2 regions of the Roseixanthobacter liquoris genome follow, and region 2 is predicted to be linked to the other one. Evidence: predicted binding sites of a transcription regulator. Region 2 holds the regulator's gene; the other holds the start of a gene.

Region 1 (3,342 bases), 2.2 Mb from region 2:
CGCGATAGAAGGTCTGCACGCTTTCCGAGGCGGTGCGCATCACGTCCCAGCGGTCCAGCGCCTCGCCGATGGTCGGGGCATGCACGGTCGCCTGGTCGGCGTGGATCAGGCCGGCCCGATCCAGCTCGCCGAGAATGGCCATGATGCCGCCGGCGCGGTGCACATCCTCCACATGGATATTGGCAACCGCCGGAGCGACCTTGCACAGCACGGGGACGCCGCGCGAAAGGCGGTCGATGTCGGCCATGGTGAAGGGCACTTCGCCTTCGTTGGCCGCGGCGAGCAGATGCAGCACGGTATTGGTGGAACCGCCCATGGAGATGTCCAGCGTCATGGCGTTCTCGAACGCCTTGAAGGTGGCGATGTTGCGCGGCAGGACCCCGGCGTCGTCCTGCTCGTAATAGCGGCGCGCCAGATCGACGATGAGATGGCCCGCTTCCACGAACAGGCGCTCGCGATCGGCATGGGTGGCGAGCACGGAGCCGTTGCCCGGCAGCGCGAGGCCCAGCGCTTCCGTGAGGCAGTTCATGGAATTGGCCGTGAACATGCCCGAGCAGGAGCCGCAGGTGGGGCACGCGGAGCGCTCCATCACCTTCACGTCTTCGTCGGAGACGCGGCTGTCGGCGGCGTAGACCATGGCGTCGATCAGGTCGACCGACTTCTTCTCGCCGGTGGAGAGGATCACCTTGCCGGCTTCCATCGGGCCGCCGGAGACGAACACCACCGGAATGTTGAGCCGCATGGCGGCCATCAGCATGCCCGGCGTGATCTTGTCGCAATTGGAGATGCAGACCATGGCGTCGGCGCAGTGCGCGTTCACCATGTATTCCACGCTGTCGGCGATGATCTCGCGCGAGGGCAGGGAATAGAGCATGCCATCGTGGCCCATGGCGATGCCGTCGTCCACGGCGATGGTGTTGAACTCCTTGGCGACGCCGCCCGCCTTCTCGATCTCGCGCGCCACCAGCTGGCCGAGGTCCTTCAGATGGACGTGGCCGGGCACGAACTGCGTGAAGGAATTCACCACCGCGATGATGGGCTTGCCGAAATCGCCGTCCTTCATGCCGGTGGCACGCCAGAGGCCCCGGGCGCCGGCCATGTTGCGGCCGTGGGTGGAAGTGCGGGAACGATAGGCAGGCATGTCCTCTTACCTTTTATATCCGCGTCAGGGGTGACCTGCGCAACATTGTGACCGCCCTTTTAGAGCGAATTCAGGCTGAACGGAATTCTTTCGCCGCGAGGGCTGCCCTCTCGGCCATGCGTTCAGGGCATCGGTGACGCTTATTTCCGACCGAGACGGGAACGCTTGCCGCCGCCCGCCGTTGTTTATGCAAGTTCACCAAGCGAAAGGAATATCCCATGGGCAGCACCAGCGACAAGATCAAGGGCACTGCGAACGAAGCCATCGGCAATGCCAAGCAGGGCGTGGGCAAGGCGGTCGGAAACGAGCGCCTCCAGGCCGAGGGCAAGGTGCAGGAAATCAAGGGCGAAGGCCAGCAGGCCATGGGCAAGGCCAAGGACGCGGTGAAGGACACCGTCAACCGCAACCTGTGATTCTCCCCGTTTGGTGACGCGCGGCCGGGCGATTCCCATCGTCCGGCCGCGCGCCGTTGAGCAGGCCGCATCGATTTCTGCAGAATCCGCAGAAGATTTCCCCTGTTCGACGGGCAGGGGAAAATCTTTGTAGCCATCTATACTTCCCACGGCGTCATCAATCAGTCGCCGTTACGTCACCTGCCATTGGTAACAAGGCCGCCTCTCCTTCCGTTGAGGCATATGGCCATGCGCTCGTCCTTGCTCGCGATTTCGCTGACCCTGCTTTCCCTTCCGGCAATCGCCGACCAGGAATTCCCCGCCACCCTGGATGCGCAGGCCGTTCTGCCGGCGGCGACCTTTGTTCCCGCGCCGGCCGACGCGCCCGCGGACCTGAAGACCTCCGGCAAGTTCGCCGCCCCCGGCGGCAAGCGCGTCGAGGCGGCGGAGACCGTGCCGGGCATGGACGGCGCCCGCGCCACCGGCCTGTCGTTTCCGTTCAAGGGGCAGGCGGTTCAGGGCTTCTCCGGCATCAAGGTCATGCCCGACGGCACCTTCTGGATCATCACGGACAACGGCTTCGGCTCGAAGGCGAACTCGCCGGACGCCATGCTCATGGCCAATGGTTTCAAGGTGGATTGGAAGACCGGCGCGGTTGAGCGCATCGAGGGCATCTTCCTCGCCGACCCCGACAAGAAGGTGCCGTTCCGCATCGCCGAGGAAGGCACGGACAAGCGCTATCTCACCGGCTCGGATTTCGACGTCGAATCCTTCCAGCTCATCGGCGACAAGATCTGGATCGGCGAGGAGTTCGGCCCCTACCTCATCCGCACCGACAAGGCCGGCAAGGTGGAAGCCGTGTTCGAAACCCAAGTGGACGGCAAGCCGGTTCGCTCGCCCGACCATTTCGCCGTGACGACGCCCGCCGTGCCCGACGGCAAGGTGGTGTTCAACACCCGCCGCTCCAAGGGCTTCGAGGGCATGGCCGCCTCCAAGGACGGCAAGTTCCTCTATGCCCTGCTGGAAGGCCCCATGTGGGACGCCCAGGCCGGCGCCTTTGAGACCGAGGGTGGCAAGGAATATCTGCGGATCGTCGAGTTCGACGTGGCGGGCGAGAAATGGACCGGCCGCTCCTGGAAATATCCGCTCGAAGTGAACGGCAACGCCATCGGCGACTTCAACATGGTGGATGCCACCACCGGCCTGATCATCGAGCGCGACAATGGCGAGGGCACCGCCGAAAAGGCCTGTCCCGCCGGCCAAAAGGGCCCGGATTGCTTCGAGGCCATCGCCAAGTTCAAGCGCGTCTACAAGATCGAGCTGACCGACGCGAATGCCGGCGGCGCGGTGCGCAAGATCGGCCATATCGACCTGATGAACATCAAGGACCCGGCCGGCAAGGCGAAGCAGGGCACGAAGGACGGGGTCTTCACCTTCCCCTTCTTCACCATCGAGAATGTGGACGTGATCGACGCCACCCATATCGTGGTCGGCAACGACAATAACCTGCCCTTCTCGGCCGGTCGCCAGACCAACAAGACCGACGACAACGAACTGATCCTGCTCGAGGTCGGCGACTTCCTCAAAGCCCGCTGAGCGCCGATCCATCCACGCTATCGAGGAGAGCCGCCCCCCGGGGCGGCTTTTCGCGTTTCGCACGATGCGCCACGGCCCTCGCGATGCGCCACAAACGCGCTATTGACCGTCCGGCAGGCGGAACGCCCTGTTCAAGCGGCACCGGCTTGGCTATTTCTCCCCTGACCCTGCCGCCGCGAGGAATTGTCCCAAGATGCGCGCCATTCTCGATGT
Region 2 (3,342 bases):
GGTGATCACGGAACCCCTCCTCTTGGGGTGGGGCGAAACGCACAGCGTCTCGCCGGACATCAGAAACGCCAAAGGCCGCCCTCGCGGGGCGGCCCGACAAAAAGGGATTCTAATGATCGCGCGCGTGAGGTCAACAGAGCGCAGCCGTTAACCTGATTGTAACGACTTGGGGACAACGGCGCGGGAATGCATTCCGACTCTGTGCGCGGGTGCGTGCATATTGTAGTTTGCTCGTGGCCGACCACGACATGTCGTGCAGGCCTGTTCCCCAAGTGACGTTGGGCCCTGCGAACCCGCGTGCAATGGCGCGCCTGGGTGCGGGAGAAGAGTCGAAGGAGGAGAGCGATGAGCTGGAACGACGAGCGCGTCGAACTCTTGAAGAAGCTCTGGGGCGAAGGGCTTTCCGCAAGCCAGATCGCCGGCGAGCTGGGCGGCATCACCCGCAATGCGGTGATCGGAAAAGTGCACCGCCTCGGCCTCTCCGGCCGTGCGAAATCAACGGTTCCCGCGGCTCGCCCGCGCAAGGCGCGGCCGGAAGCGCCCGCACACAAGCCCGCGCCTCAGCCGCAGACCATCGGCAACACCGCGCTCGCCCCCGCGCTGGAAGCCTTCGTGGCGCCCGAGCCCGCGCCGCGCCCGGCCTCCGCCGGCAATGTGGTCGCCATGGGCCAGCGCTGCACCATCATGAACCTCACCGAGGGCACCTGCCGCTGGCCGATCGGTGAGCCGGGCACGGAAAGCTTCTATTTCTGCGGCGGGCGCAGCCTCACCGGCATGCCTTATTGCACGACCCATGCGCGGATGGCCTACCAGCCCACGCAGGATCGCCGCCGGGACCGTCGCGTCGCCCGCATCTGAGCGGCGCGCACCGGGAACGACATGTGCCGGCGCAAGCGTTTGCCGGCACATGCAAGGAAGGACCCCGGAGCAGATCGCCGGGCATGCGAGGCGGGGAACGACCGGCGTGGGCCTCGGCCCAATCGGGGAAGGCGTTCCCGGAGCGGGTCTTTCGAGAAGGGCGCGCCGCTCGCCCGGGCGTCGAAGCCATTTTAGGGTCTGCCAGCGACCGGCTGGGCCCTGCTGAAACGCCAAAGGGGCCCTGCCCGCCGCGCGAGATGGCGTGCCGCGATGGGCGACCAGCCGCAGCGACCCGATTTGCGCGAAGATCGCATCATACGAAACGGACAGCCGGCCAGGCGCATCGGCCGGGCCAGGATTTGCGCCTTGCCCCCCGCCTGTGGGCCGGCGCCTGCGCGCCATCACTTTTCGCGAAATAATGATCTTGGCGATGTGCGCCGCAGAGCATCCGGCGGCTTGCCGGGGGTGCGAGCGCGACAGGGATCGACCTGCCGGCGCCCGCCGCGTCTGGCCCCTGGCGCTCAATGCACGCGGGCGAACATCTCGTTGAAGGAATAGCCGGCGCCGCGCACGGTGCGGATCGGATCGGACTGCCGGCCCCGGTTGATCGCCTTGCGCAGGCGGCCCACATGCACGTCCACCGTGCGCTCGTCGATATAGACGTCCTGTCCCCAGACGCCGTCGAGCAATTGCTCGCGGGAGAACACCCGTCCGGGGCTCTGCATCAGGAATTCCAGCAGGCGGAATTCCGTCGGCCCGAGATGGACCTCGCGCCCCGACCGGTGGACCCGGTGGGTCTCCCGGTCCAGCTCGATATCGCCGGCCCGCAGCAGGGTCGCCACATGCTCCGGCTTCGCCCGCCGCAGCAGCGCCCGCACCCGCGCCAGAAGCTCGGGAACGGAGAAGGGCTTGACGACATAATCGTCGGCCCCGGTGGCGAGGCCGCGCACGCGTTCCGTCTCGTCGCCGCGGGCGGTGAGCATGATCACCGGCAGCCGCTCGGTTTCCGGGCGCGTGCGCAGGCGGCGGCACAGTTCGATGCCCGACAATCCGGGCAGCATCCAGTCGAGGATGACGAGGTCCGGCACGCTTTCGCGCAACCGGGTCTCGCCCTCATCGCCCCGTCCGACGCTCTCGACGAAATAGCCTTCCGACTCCAGATTGTAGCGGAGCAGAAGGGTCAGCGGTTCCTCGTCCTCGATAATCAAGATACGCGCAGGCACGGATTTTACCCCTGAAGGCTATGCCCCGGGAAAGCGACGGTCGTCTCGCTGGAGACATCCGCCTTCGGGCGCTCTTCGGACAACATCTGTCCCGAAACCATGTAATAGATGGTTTCCGCGATATTGGTCGCGTGGTCGCCGATGCGCTCGATATTCTTGGCGCAGAACAGAAGATGCGTGCACACCGAGATGTTGCGCGGATCTTCCATCATATAGGTGAGGAGCTCGCGGAACAGGGACGTGTACATGGTGTCGATGCCGCTGTCGCGCACCCACACGTCCACGGCCTTCGCCTGGTCGCGGCTGGCGTAGGCGTCCAGCACTTCCTTGAGCTGCTCCAGCACCAGGTCGGACATGTGCTCGACGCCGCGCACCAGCTTCTGGGGGTGATATTCCCCCTCGATGGCGAGGACGCGCTTGCCCACGTTCTTCGCGAGGTCGCCGATGCGCTCCAGGTCGGAGGCGATGCGGATCGAGGCCACCACATCGCGCAGGTCGCTGGCCACCGGCTGGCGCTTGGCGATGCAGATGATGGCCTTTTCCTCGATCTCCCGCTGGAGGTGATCGACGCTCGCATCGAGCAGGATCACCCGCTGGGCGGAAGCGGTGTCGCGGCGGATCAGGGCATTGACGGCGTCAGCCACCATGCGCTCCGACTGGCCACCCATTTCGACGACCTTGCGGCCGATCTCCTTCAGCTCGGCGTCGAAGGCCGAGACGGTATGGTCGGACATCTGGCAGATCCTTGCTCGGTCAGCCGAAGCGGCCGGTGATGTAATCGCGGGTCTTGATCTGCTTGGGGTTGGTGAAGATCACGTCGGACGGCGCGACCTCGACCAGCTCACCCAGGTAGAAGAAGGCGGTGATATCGGCGCAGCGCGCCGCCTGCTGCATGTTGTGGGTCACGATGACGATCGTGAAATCCTGCTTCAGCTCGTCGATCAGGTCCTCGATCTTCGAGGTGGAGATCGGGTCGAGCGCGGAGGTCGGCTCGTCCAGCAGGATCACTTCCGGCTGCACGGCAATGGTGCGGGCGATGCACAGGCGCTGCTGCTGGCCGCCGGACATGCCGAGCGCCGAGGTGTGCAGGCGGTCCTTGGTTTCTTCCCAGATGGCGGCCTTGCGCAGGCAGCTTTCCACCCGCTCGTCCATCTTCGCCTTGTTGAGGTTCTCGTGCAGGCGCACGCCGAAGGCGATGTTGTCATAGATCGACATGGGGAACGGCGTGGGCTTCTGGAACACCATGCCGATGCGCGTGCGC

The links. Region 2 encodes PhoB, which activates phosphate uptake and scavenging genes when phosphate is short. Its sites were predicted from a motif close to TGTCATNNANCTGTCAT; they were not measured.
Region 1: the regulator PhoB is predicted to act here: its motif matches at 1,707-1,723, upstream of V5F84_RS17340 (esterase-like activity of phytase family protein).

The regions. Positions count from the first base shown of each region.
Region 1 covers NZ_CM195537.1:3,837,897-3,841,238, forward strand. The annotation lists gene ilvD (dihydroxy-acid dehydratase) at 1-1,141, opposite strand, end outside; gene V5F84_RS17335 (CsbD family protein) at 1,360-1,554, shown strand; gene V5F84_RS17340 (esterase-like activity of phytase family protein) at 1,783-3,129, shown strand; gene V5F84_RS17345 (YggT family protein) at 3,323-3,342, shown strand, end outside.
Region 2 covers NZ_CM195537.1:1,640,754-1,644,095, reverse strand. The annotation lists gene V5F84_RS07300 (aspartate aminotransferase family protein) at 1-9, opposite strand, end outside; gene V5F84_RS07295 (GcrA family cell cycle regulator) at 346-858, shown strand; gene phoB (phosphate regulon transcriptional regulator PhoB) at 1,380-2,081, opposite strand; gene phoU (phosphate signaling complex protein PhoU) at 2,087-2,815, opposite strand; gene pstB (phosphate ABC transporter ATP-binding protein PstB) at 2,835-3,342, opposite strand, start outside.